Pedosphaera parvula Ellin514: one gene and its partners. The protein of the gene in region 2 interacts with the protein of the main gene of each other region in a pairwise test. Links are inferred from orthologs where the notes say so. Each region holds a gene or a part of one and is shown on either strand. Other genes may lie near its edges.

Region 1 (3,921 bases), on a different replicon or contig from region 2:
ACATCAGCATAATACCATATGGCCACACCAACAAGAATCAGTGCGAAAAACGAACCAAGTAAAAAATTCTTCATTCCGTTACCCTCAAATCAGGTAAACCGCGGAGTCGAAAAAGTCAAATGAACAAAGTAGGCTGCAAGCCGTTGTCAGTAGCAAAGTTACTAAAACCTGAGGTTCCACTCATCGGTCGAATATTTGTTCAATACGAGGTCTGCCGTCTGCTCCTGCGGCCAATCGGTCAACGGCTCAGTTACGGCCCATGTTCTTTGTATGGCGTGTTTCACTGTCTCTACAGGCAGGTTTAGATTGGTCAGGAAATCCGAATGCCGACGGTTCTGACGGTAATCCGGCTGTTTCGAAGGCATCGCAAGCAGGTTTTCGATGAGCGGCAGGTCAAAATTCAATAGGATCGTTCCATGAAAAATTAGAAAGTGGCGTTTACGTCGTTGGGCATTTCCGGAAAACTTGACGTTGTTGATCGCCAAATCGGTATGCCCCTGCACGCTGCTGGAGGTTGACAACAAGGGCTGTAAGGCCTTGAGTTGTTGCTTCATTATGTAAGTATTGGTGTCCGAAATGGTTGCCAGCGCAGACCCTCTTTGAATCCGGAGCACGAGAGAATAATTCAAGCATCCCGGGCCTTGGAGCACTGTTCCGCCTCCACTGCACCTTCTTAGAACTGGAACCAGGTTGGTTTCACAGGCCTTCAGATTCACTTCCGTCGCCGCCTTGTTGGCGTATCCCAGAACAACAAAGTGTTGCCGTGGTTCCCAAAAGCGGAGCAACTCCTCTTCCCGGCCCTGTTCGCAGTAGTCCAGCAGTGCTTCTTCGCACGCCAGGTTCTCCGCGGGTGTTGGCAAAGTAAGATCGAGGTATTTCATTTACTGATGTGGAAGTGTGCTAAGTTATTTTTCGTGATGCGTGATGCCAGGAAATTGTTGGGCTGAGTGTTCTGCAGCACTTCAGGTAGCAATTAATCTTCGTTTGGACAGTCACGATTCAGAATAATCATCAAGACTTGCATAACAAAGTGAAATTGAAGAGCGAAAATTCTGACGAGCGGGCAGCAGCGACTCAATCTCATGGACACGCCGTGTCTGCGACTGGCAAACCCGGTGTTCAGGATTGGGTCGAGCCACTGGAAGCAGCCTTGGAGCTGATTTTGAGGAGCCAGGAGCCCGAAAAAATTACACGCTTTCTGCAAAGACTTGCCGAACGTCTAAGTGAATCAGGAGTCAAGGTTCCGCCGATCGTAAACACACCCTACATTAACACTATTCCTGTAGAACGACAGCCCGCCTATCCCGGAGATTGGCAAACGGAGGTAAAAATCAAAAGCTATATCCGCTGGAACGCCATGGCCATGGTGGTGAATGCGAACCGACTACATGACGGTTTGGGGGGACATATCTCAACATTTGCATCCTCGGCCACCCTGTACGAGGTGGCTTTCAACCATTTCTTCCGCGGCCGAACGGGGGATTTTCCAGGGGACATGATTTATTTTCAAGGTCACGCCTCGCCCGGTATTTATGCCCGTGCTTTCCTGGAGCATCGTTTGGACGAAAGGGATTTGCAAAATTTCCGTCAGGAACTCGCGGAAGGTGGCGGCCTGCCCTCCTATCCTCATCCTTATTTGTTGCCGAATTTTTGGCAGTTCCCAACGGTCTCGATGGGACTTGGTCCAATCTGCTCAATCTATCAGGCTCGCTTTAACAGGTACCTAAGAGCGCGTGGTTTTTTGAAGGATGAAGAGCCAAAGGTCTGGTGTTTCATTGGCGATGGCGAAACCGATGAACCGGAAACACTCGGACCTCTTACCTTGGGGGCTCGTGAAAATTTGGACAATTTGATTTGGGTCATCAATTGCAATCTGCAGCGATTGGACGGGCCGGTGCGTGGCAATGGCAAAATCATTCAGGAACTGGAAGGATTGTTTACCGGAGCTGGCTGGAACGTGATCAAAGTCATTTGGGGTTCCGATTGGGATGAATTGCTGGCCAAGGATAAAACCGGCTTGCTGATCAAACGCATGGACGAAGTGGTGGATGGCGATTATCAAAAGTACTCCGTCGAACCCGGCAGTTACACACGCAAACATTTCTTTGGCAAATATCCTGAATTGCTGCCATTGGTTAATCACCTGAGTGACGAGCAAATTCGCAAGTTGCTCCGTGGAGGTCATGACACTCGCAAGATGTTCGCCGCCTACAGGGCAGCGATGGAGCATAAGGGATCGCCTACTGTAATTCTGGCCAAGACCATCAAAGGCTACGGTTTGGGTGAAGCTGGTGAAGGCAGAAACATCACTCATCAGCAGAAAAAGCTGAACGAAAAAGAACTGCGAGAGTTTCGCACACGCTTCAAGATTCCGATAAATGATGAAGAAGTGGCCGAGGCTCCATTCTATCGGCCCGACGTGGAAAGTTCCGAGCACAAATATTTGATGGAACGTCGGAAGGCACTCGGCGGTTTTCTGCCTCAGCGGCAGGTTTCAGCACCGGCTTTGGAGGTTCCCAAACAGGAGTTTTTCGTTGAACTGCTCAAAGGCGGAAGTTCCAACAGCACCACCAGTTCCTTCGGACGTATTCTGGCGATGTTACTGCGCCATAAGTTAATTGGTAAAAACATTGTTCCCATTATTCCTGACGAAGCGCGCACATTCGGGTTGGACGCCCTTTTTAAGGACATCGGCATTTATTCACCCAAGGGGCAGCTTTATGAGCCGGTGGACAAGGATTCGCTGCTCTATTACCACGAAAGCCGGGACGGACAGATTCTTGAGGAGGGAATTACTGAAGCGGGTTCGATGTCTTCCTTGATTGCAGCTGGCACCGCGTACGCGAGCCTCGGCGTGAACATGATTCCATTTTACATTTACTATTCGATGTTTGGATTCCAGCGTGTTGGGGATTTAATGTGGCTCGCCGGAGATATCAGGGCCAAGGGCTTTCTGTTGGGTGCGACCTATGGTCGAACGACGTTGAACGGTGAAGGCTTGCAACATCAAGATGGTCACAGTCTCTTGTTGGCCAGCACCATCCCAACACTCCTGGCCTATGATGCAGCTTTCGGTTATGAAGTGGCCACTATCATCACTGAGGGCCTTCATCGGATGTATGAAAAGGGGGAGGAGATTCTATATTATCTTACCCTTTATAATGAGAGGTATCCGATGCCAGCGATGCCGGCAGGCGTCCGGGAAGGAATTCTCAAGGGACTTTATAAATTCAAAACCGGTCCTGAAAAGCTGAAGCACAAGGCCCACATTTTTGGCAGTGGTCCCATTATTAATGAAGCTTTGCGTGCCCAAACCATTTTGGCCGATGACTACAATGTTTCGGCCGATGTCTGGAGTGCAACCAGTTATAAGTCCTTACGGAACGATGCATTGGGAGTGAAGCGTTGGAACATGTTGCATCCGGCTGAAAATCCGAAGCTCTCCTATGTTGAGAATGTGCTGGTGAATGAAAAGGGTCCCTTTATAGCTGTATCGGATACCATGAAGAGTGTTCCCGATCAGATCGCTCCATGGGTGCCTGGCGGATTGGTGACATTGGGCACTGACGGTTTTGGTCGCAGCGATACGCGTGCCCGTCTGCGCCGGTTTTTCGAAATCGATGCAGAGTTGGTGGTGATCGCAACTCTCCATGCGTTAGCCGGGAAAGGTCTGATTGAAAAAGGGTTGGTTGCGCAGGCGATCAAAGATTTAAATTGTTGATCCGGAAAAGATGCATCCGGCAGTCGTCGTCTAAGAAAGTCCAAAAGAACCGTAGCGTTTTGATGCAGAGAATTATGGATGTTAAATTACCTAACTTGGGCGAGGGGGCCGATTCGGGCACCGTGGTTAATGTTTTGGTAAAGGAAGGCGATAAGGTTGAAAAGGACCAACCCCTCATTGAATTGGAAAATGAAAAGGCT
Region 2 (4,295 bases):
GCGCAAGTCGGAAATTTTCTCCACGGCTTCGGACAATCAACCGGGCGTGGAAATTCATGTGTTGCAGGGTGAGCGCCAGTTCTCCCGCGACAACAAGACGATCGGCAAGTTTCAATTGACCGACATTCCTCCGGCCCCGCGCGGAGTGCCGCAGATCGAAGTCACGTTCGACATCGATGCGAACGGCATCCTGCATGTGAATGCCAAGGACCTGGGCACCGGCAAGGAACAGAAAATCACCATCACGGCCAGCAGCGGTCTCTCGAAGGACGAGATCGAGAAGATGCGCCGCGATGCGGAGACGCACGCGGAAGAGGATAAGAAGCGTCGCGAAGAGATTGATGCCCGCAACGAGGCGGACAATGCGGTGTATCGCACGGAAAAGATGCTGAAGGATAACAAGGACAAGATTTCCGATGCGGATCGCAGCAAGATTGAAGGCGTGGTCAACGAGGTGAAGGAAGCCTTGAAGGGGAGCGATGGCGCGGCCATCAAGTCGGCCAACGACAAGCTTACCGAAGTTTCGCAATCGGTTTGGGCGGAGATTTACAAAGCCGCTTCGGAGAAGGCGCAAGGGGGCCAACCTGGCGGACAAGCTGGTGGACCTCAGCCTGGCCCTGAAGCTGGTGGGCAAGCCGGTGGCGACAAAGGTGGCAAGGACGAAGGTCCGATCATCGACGCCGAAGTGGTGGACGATAAGAAATAATATTGGCCCGCGATTCACGCGGAAGGCGCTTTGAAGAATGAAGTGTCCTTCCGCTTGTGTCTGCGGATTAAACGAATTTTCCTGCACGCGAGTGCGGCGGGATTTGATTCAATCAGTTAAATCAAAATAAAAGATAAAGGAAAACCAAGTATGGCACTAAACGTTAAGCCGCTCGGGGATCGCATCCTCGTTGAAGCGGTCGAAGAAAAAGAAACCAAAAAGGGCGGCATTATCATTCCTGATTCCGCCAAGGAAAAACCGATGGAAAGCATCGTCGTGGCACTCGGCACGGGCAAAACCGACGACAATGGGAAAAAAGTTCCTTTCGAAGTGAAGAAGGGCGATCGCGTGCTCGTGAGCAAATACGGCGGCACCGAGATCAAACTTGATGGCAAGGAATACAAAATCCTGAACTCGGATGACATTCTTGCCGTCCTTGAGTAACACTGAAACTCCAACAATTAACCTAGGATTAGAAATATATGGCAGCTAAACAATTGATATTTGACGAAGTTGCGCGTCAGTCCCTGCTCAAGGGTGTGGAAAAACTGAGCCGCGCGGTCAAGGCTACTCTCGGTCCCAAGGGTCGTAACGTAGTGCTCGACAAAAAATTTGGTTCTCCCACGGTGACCAAGGACGGCGTAACCGTCGCCAAGGAAATCGAACTGGAAGACCCTTATGAAAACATGGGCGCGCAAATGGTGCGTGAAGTCGCGAGCAAGACGAGCGACACCGCCGGTGACGGCACCACGACCGCGACCGTTCTCGCTGAAGCGATTTATCGCGAAGGTTTGAAGAACGTGACCGCTGGCGCCAGCCCGATCAGCCTGCAACGCGGCATCCAAAAGGCCGTTGATGCAGCCGTCGAGCACCTCGCCAAGATTGCCAAGAAGGTCAAGGACAAGGAAGAGATCAAGCAGGTCGCAACCGTTTCCGCCAACTGGGACACCACCATCGGCGAAATCATTGCTGACGCGATGGACAAGGTCGGCAAGGACGGCACCATCACGGTCGAAGAAGCCAAGTCCATCGAAACCACCCTCGACGTCGTCGAAGGTATGCAGTTCGACAAGGGCTATCTTTCTCCTTACTTCGTGACCAACGCGGAGTCGATGGAAGCCAAGCTGGAAGATGCTTACATCCTGAATTACGAAAAGAAAATCAGCAGCCTCAAGGATCTTCTGCCGATCCTCGAGAAGGTGGCCAAGATTGGCAAGCCGCTGTTGATCATTGCGGAAGACGTGGAAGGCGAAGCGCTCGCGACTCTGGTCGTGAACAAGCTGCGCGGCACGTTGAACATTTGTGCTGTGAAGGCGCCTGGCTTCGGTGATCGCCGCAAAGCGATGATGGAAGACATTGCCATCCTGACCGGCGGCAAATGCATTACCGAAGACCTGGGCATCAAGCTCGACTCCATCGGTTTGGAAGACCTCGGCCGTGCCAAGTCGATCGTGGTGGACAAGGAAAACACCACCATTGTGGAAGGTTACGGAAAGTCCTCTGAGATCCAGGGCCGCGTGAATCAAATCCGCCGTCAGATTGAAGAGACCACTTCGGATTACGACCGCGAAAAATTGCAGGAACGCCTGGCCAAGCTGGCCGGTGGCGTGGCCGTCATCAACGTCGGTGCCGCTACTGAAACCGAGATGAAGGAAAAGAAAGCCCGTGTGGAAGACGCGTTGCACGCGACTCGCGCGGCGGTTGAAGAAGGCATTGTGCCTGGTGGTGGCGTGGCCCTGCTCCGCTGTCTCCCTGCCATTGATTCTTTGAAGCTCGAAGGCGACGAACAGATCGGTGTCGAGATCGTGAAGCGCGCCATCGAAGCTCCTCTCCGTGCATTGGCTTCCAATGCCGGCGTGGAAGGCTCCATCGTGGTTCAGGAAGTCAAGAAGCGTAAAGGCAATGACGGTTACAACGTTGCCACCAACGAATACGAAGACCTGGTCAAGGCCGGCGTGGTTGATCCGAAGAAGGTCACCCGCTCTGCCCTGCAGAATGCTTCGTCCATCGCTGGTCTGCTCCTGACCACTGAATGCTTGATCACCGAAGTGCCGGAGAAGGAAAAGCCGGCTCCTGCTGGTCATGGCGGCGGCCACGGCGGCGGCATGGGCGGAATGGATTACTAATTCGCTCCTAAACATCGAGGAACCGAAAATCAATGGCGAGGTTGGCATCCCCAACCTCGCCCTTTTTGTTGGTTGGATGGAGGCGCTTTGCAATTGACAGAACGAGGCATTGGAACATAGTGGAATTGGTAAAAGCCCCATTTGTTCACATGAAGCCGAAACTTCCATTCGCTTCTCCACGGTGTGAAGAGGGATTCACACTCATTGAGTTGCTGGTCGTCATTGCGATTATTGCCATCCTGGCCGGACTGTTGTTACCGGTGTTGGGTAAAGGCAAGCAAAAGGCTCAAGGATTACAATGCATGTCCAGCCACCGGCAATTAACTTTGGCCTGGAGGATGTATAGTGAGGAGAACAACGACAAGTTGCTCTATGCCAGCCATGATTGGTTGCACCCGGAATCGAGCGCCTATGCCTGGGTGCTGGGAGATCTGGATTTTAATCCAGCCAATCCTTCGAATTGGGATCCTGACGTCGATATCAAGAAAAGTCCGATTTGGCCATATTGCGGAAATTCAACTGAGATATGGAGATGTCCCGCGGACAAATCCTTTGTGACTGTGAATGGAGAACGCAAGTCGCGGGTCAGAAGCATGTCCATGAACCTCTGGGTTGGTGGGTTCGCCGGTTATGACGGTCTTTTATCCGGGGGCAATGATTTGGTTTATGGCGGCAGCAATTGGCGCATTTATCTGCGGATGTCTGACATGACCGATCCTGGACCTTCCGGAACGTTTTTGTTAATGGACATGCGTGAGGACAGCATTGATTGGGGTAACTTCGCCACGGATATGCGAGGATGGCCAGACGCGCCTGGACAGGTTGGTCTTTATGACCTGCCGGCCAGTTACCATCATCGGGCGGGCGGATTGTCCTTCGCTGATGGGCACGCTGAAATCAAGCGATGGCGCGATAACAGAACGATGCCGTCGCTCGTACCCAACGGGTTCGTGCCGGACCAATTTAGTTCGCCAAATAATCCTGATGTAATCTGGCTCCAGGAACGTGCCACAAGGGCGAAGTAATAATACTAAGCCAAAAGCCAAAAGAGTTTGTGGATGTCTTGACCTTGGCCGCCAGCAAGGCAATATTGTGAGGTCGTTTTCGGGGGCGTACTGGTTTCGACTTGGGAGATACGCCAGAGGCGGCATGCCGAGGATGGTTCGTTGGCCTCGTAAAAAATCGAACCAAAAAATAAAAGCTACTGAAGAATTAGCTCTCGCGGCTTAATGCCACGACGTTCACTGCTGGACACCTGCTACGGTGGATGAACGCTACAGCAGGTTAGATCAAATGCGGAGACTGCGCGCGGTTGGTCGAAAAATTTCATGCAGACTAGGCAGTGCGAATCGTGTCAGAGCGTAATCGCATAGCAGAAAACTCTCCTTTGACTAAGCATGTAGTCGCGGCTGGTTGGTTTGCCAAGGACGCGGGTTCAACTCCCGCCGCCTCCACCATTTCAT
Region 3 (3,384 bases), on a different replicon or contig from region 2:
ATTGTTGCGTTCGAAAAAGGAAAAGGAAGACAATTATAAAACGAACATTCTAGCTGGCCTCGCTTATAATGTCCTGGATAAACCGTTTCTGCGCTTGGGCGCAAAAATTGAAGCCCAGCGCCGCGCTGAAGGTGTATATCCTCCCAATGAAATCTACACTCCGACACCAAAGGACTCAGAACAATGCTTCCAGGAGTATCTGGGAGACGCCCAGCGCCGGTATGCTCATGACGAGCAGCGTCCTAATGAGGCAAAACAGATAAAACCGGGGGAGGACGTTCGGGTCATCGAAAATCGTGTTCAGGTTTCAGGCCAGGTCGCTGTAATGTCCATCAACGGCCTGCTGACCAAGACTATATTTGAGCACAATACTAATAATGAGTTCTTTGTCGAAGAGAGTTTTCCTCTGGACTGGATGTATCCCTACCTTACTCCCTTTGGCATCATCATGAAGATCAACCGACAGCCCCTGGCTGAATTCTCGGCTGACATCATCAAGAAAGACCATGATTTCTGGGCTAAATATTCAGAACGCCTTACCGGAAACGTGGTTACCAACGAGACGTCAGTCAAGGACATCGCTGCCTTTATTGAAAAGGTTTATCTCGAGCGCGATTTCAATGGATTTAAAGGAGATCGTAAATTCGTTCGTGATGACCAGGGACAAAAAGCCTTTTCGAAGCTCCGTAGTTCCATTGGCGGAATTTATGCCTGGAGAGCCAACAATTCACCACTGGGAACCCCGGACCACGAGCGCATGCTGAAGGAAGCCGACTTTGCTTTCCGCCAAGCCTTTGCTTTTTGTCCATACAGTCCAGAGGCCGTGTTTCGGTACGTTCAACTATTAGCCAGTCAAAACAAGCCGGAAAAATTGGATGATGCCATTTTGGTTGCGAGTACCTGCTTGAAACTCGATCCTTACAACACACAGGTGGAAGGTCTGGTTAAGCAGCTCAAGGAAATTAGGAAGGGCGGTTATACCATGGCTCCTCCGCAGAATGCTCCTCAACCCACAGCAAACATTCCGGCTTTGGAAAAAGAATGGGCAGCCAACCCTGTAAATTTCCAAGTCGGATTCAACCTTGCGGTTGCCTACCTGCAGACCCAACAGAACGACAAGGCATTCCAAATTCTGGACCAGATTCTGAATAGTCCCAAAGCTGACGCCAACGCAGTCCTTTCTGTCGCCAGATTATATGCTCAGCTTGCGAACTCTCCCAAATTGGAAATTGCGCTGGAAAAACTTGCAAAAATGGAGCCGGACTCCCCGGAAGCATCCTATGACCTCGCCGCGATGAAAACCGCGGTCGATAAGCCTGAGGAAGCCATTCAGGCATTACGTAATGCCTTGGCCGCGAACGCTAAACGGTTGGCAAAAGACCCTAAAGCCACCAATCTCTCAATTACTGCCAAAAATGATCCTCGGTTTGATAAACTACGGAAAAATCCGGAATTTCTGAAACTTGTCGATTCAAAGTAGTTAATCAAGTTTACCTTACATCATTGGTAAGCTTATGAGAGTTGCCCATAGGCAAATAATCATTTATTTTAAACAATATTGATTTATTTCCATAGGGAACAATTCGGTCATAATGAATAACACAATGCCAGAAGTTAAACCACCAACGGACATGGAGAGTGCGGAAACTCAAAATCAAGCCAAGGCTCTGGTGCCAGAGCCATTGTCCCCTGAACAGATTGAGGATCTGAAGACTCAAGCAGCCAAAGCGGACGAGAATTGGCAACGTGCTCTCCGCACAGCCGCCGACCTGGACAACTTCAAAAAACGTGCGAGCCGCGAGAAGGAAGAGGCCATCAAGTTCGCCAACGAGTCACTCATCAAGCGACTGGTGCCAGTACTCGACAATTTCGATGCCGCCATGGCCGCAGCCAACCAAGCCCAGGGAGGGTCGGTTCAGTCGCTGCAGACTGGCGTAAACATGATCCTTCAACAACTCAAAAACGCGCTCGCTGAATCGGGTTTGGAGGAAGTGGATGCCACCGGCAAAACTTTTGATCCAAATCTCCATGAAGCCATTTCTCAACAGGACAGCACTGAAGTCCCCGAAGGACAGGTTTTGCAACAATTGCGCAAGGGGTATAAATTGCGGGAACGATTGATCCGGCCTGCCAGTGTAATGGTCGCCAAAAAACCTGCTGCTTAGATCTTCCAATGGCTAAACGAGATTATTACGAGGTGCTCGGTGTCGAGCGCACTGTCGAATTCGAGGAAATTAAAAAATCCTACCGCAAACTCGCTGTCAAATTTCATCCTGACAAAAATCCAGGCGATAAGGCGGCCGAGGAGAAATTCAAGGAACTCGGTGAAGCCTATGAGGCTCTTAGCGATCCTCAGAAGCGGGCTGCGTATGACCAATACGGCCACGCTGCATTCGATCCCCGGATGCGAGGTGGTGGTGGCGGACGCGCCGGAGGCTTCCACGATCCTTCAGATATTTTCCGTGAAGTTTTCGGCGGCGGTGGTGGCGGCAGCATTTTCGAAGACTTGTTCGGCGGTGGGCGCAGCGATCCCACCCAACCGCAGCGTGGAGCCGATCTCCGGTACGATATGGAGATTTCGTTTGATGAAGCAGCCCACGGCGTTGAAAAAGAAATTACCGTTACCAAGCAGGACCGTTGCGACGTTTGCAATGGCACTGGCGCAGAGAGCGGTTCCAAGAGCAAAACCTGCCCCACCTGTGGCGGTCGCGGTCAGGTGATCAGTTCACGTGGCATTTTCAGCATAGCCCAAACCTGCCCTCGTTGCGAAGGTGCTGGCCGGGTCATCGAGAAGCCTTGCAAAGCCTGTAATGGCGCTGGTCGCCGTGAACGTACTACCAAGATCAAATTAAAGATTCCTCCTGGTGTTGACACAGGATCGCGTCTGCGTTCTTCCGGGAATGGCGAAGCTGGACTTCGAGGCGGTACTCCCGGTGACCTCTATGTCGTCCTCCACGTCAAGCCACACGAAATATTCCAGCGTGAAGGTGACGATCTGATCTGTGATGTGCCCATTAGTTTTGTTCAGGCTGCCTTGGGATCGGAAATTGAAGTCCCAACGCTGGCAGGTAAAACTCATATCAAAGTTCCTGCTGGAACACAACCTGGCACCACCTTCCGGCTTAAAGGTAAGGGCATGAGAAACGTTCAAGGATTTGGCTCAGGAGATTTGCACGTCCGTGTAACCGTCGAGGTTCCCGCGCATCTTAACAGCGCTCAAAAAGCGAAGCTGCAGGAATTCGCCGCCTTGTGCGATGAAACCGTCAATCCTCTAACCAAGGGTTTCTTTGAAAAGGCTAAAAACCTTTTCAGTTAATCTCAGTTCGTAATCAGAAGGAAATCTGTTCAATGCATAGATTCTATTTGCCACCAGAGGAATGTAAG

What was found. The genes of interacting proteins can lie anywhere in the genome.
Region 1: the proteins of groL (region 2) and aceE interact in binary tests that used the Escherichia coli proteins (3 or more experiments, as listed by UniProt). The link is inferred for Pedosphaera parvula Ellin514 from one-to-one orthologs.
Region 3: the proteins of groL (region 2) and grpE interact in binary tests that used the Escherichia coli proteins (3 or more experiments, as listed by UniProt). The link is inferred for Pedosphaera parvula Ellin514 from one-to-one orthologs.

The regions. Positions count from the first base shown.
Region 1 is NZ_ABOX02000037.1:4,775-8,695, reverse strand. What follows is about bases 661-3,921. They hold aceE (pyruvate dehydrogenase (acetyl-transferring), homodimeric type), read left to right. Parts: upstream 661-1,030; coding sequence 1,031-3,721; downstream 3,722-3,921. Other genes in these bases: CFLAV_RS22535 (2-oxo acid dehydrogenase subunit E2), read left to right, coding at 3,796-3,921; CFLAV_RS22545 (lipoate--protein ligase family protein), read right to left, coding at 661-881. Also shown: CFLAV_RS32880 (BON domain-containing protein), read right to left, coding at 1-74; more of CFLAV_RS22545, read right to left, coding at 162-660. UniProt on the Escherichia coli protein: Component of the pyruvate dehydrogenase (PDH) complex, that catalyzes the overall conversion of pyruvate to acetyl-CoA and CO(2).
Region 2 is NZ_ABOX02000008.1:40,250-44,544, forward strand. The notes cover bases 536-3,510. They hold groL (chaperonin GroEL), read left to right. Parts: upstream 536-1,188; coding sequence 1,189-2,832; downstream 2,833-3,510. Other genes in these bases: dnaK (molecular chaperone DnaK), read left to right, coding at 536-706; groES (co-chaperone GroES), read left to right, coding at 857-1,150; CFLAV_RS08225 (type II secretion system protein), read left to right, coding at 2,982-3,510. In the rest of the region: more of dnaK, read left to right, coding at 1-535; more of CFLAV_RS08225, read left to right, coding at 3,511-3,857.
Region 3 is NZ_ABOX02000036.1:33,019-36,402, reverse strand. Bases 661-3,384 are described here. They hold grpE (nucleotide exchange factor GrpE), read left to right. Parts: upstream 661-1,604; coding sequence 1,605-2,165; downstream 2,166-3,384. Other genes in these bases: CFLAV_RS22360 (RsmE family RNA methyltransferase), read left to right, coding at 3,349-3,384; dnaJ (molecular chaperone DnaJ), read left to right, coding at 2,174-3,316; CFLAV_RS22375 (glycosyltransferase family 117 protein), read left to right, coding at 661-1,480. Outside these bases: more of CFLAV_RS22375, read left to right, coding at 1-660. UniProt on the Escherichia coli protein: Participates actively in the response to hyperosmotic and heat shock by preventing the aggregation of stress-denatured proteins, in association with DnaK and GrpE. It is the nucleotide exchange factor for DnaK and may function as a thermosensor.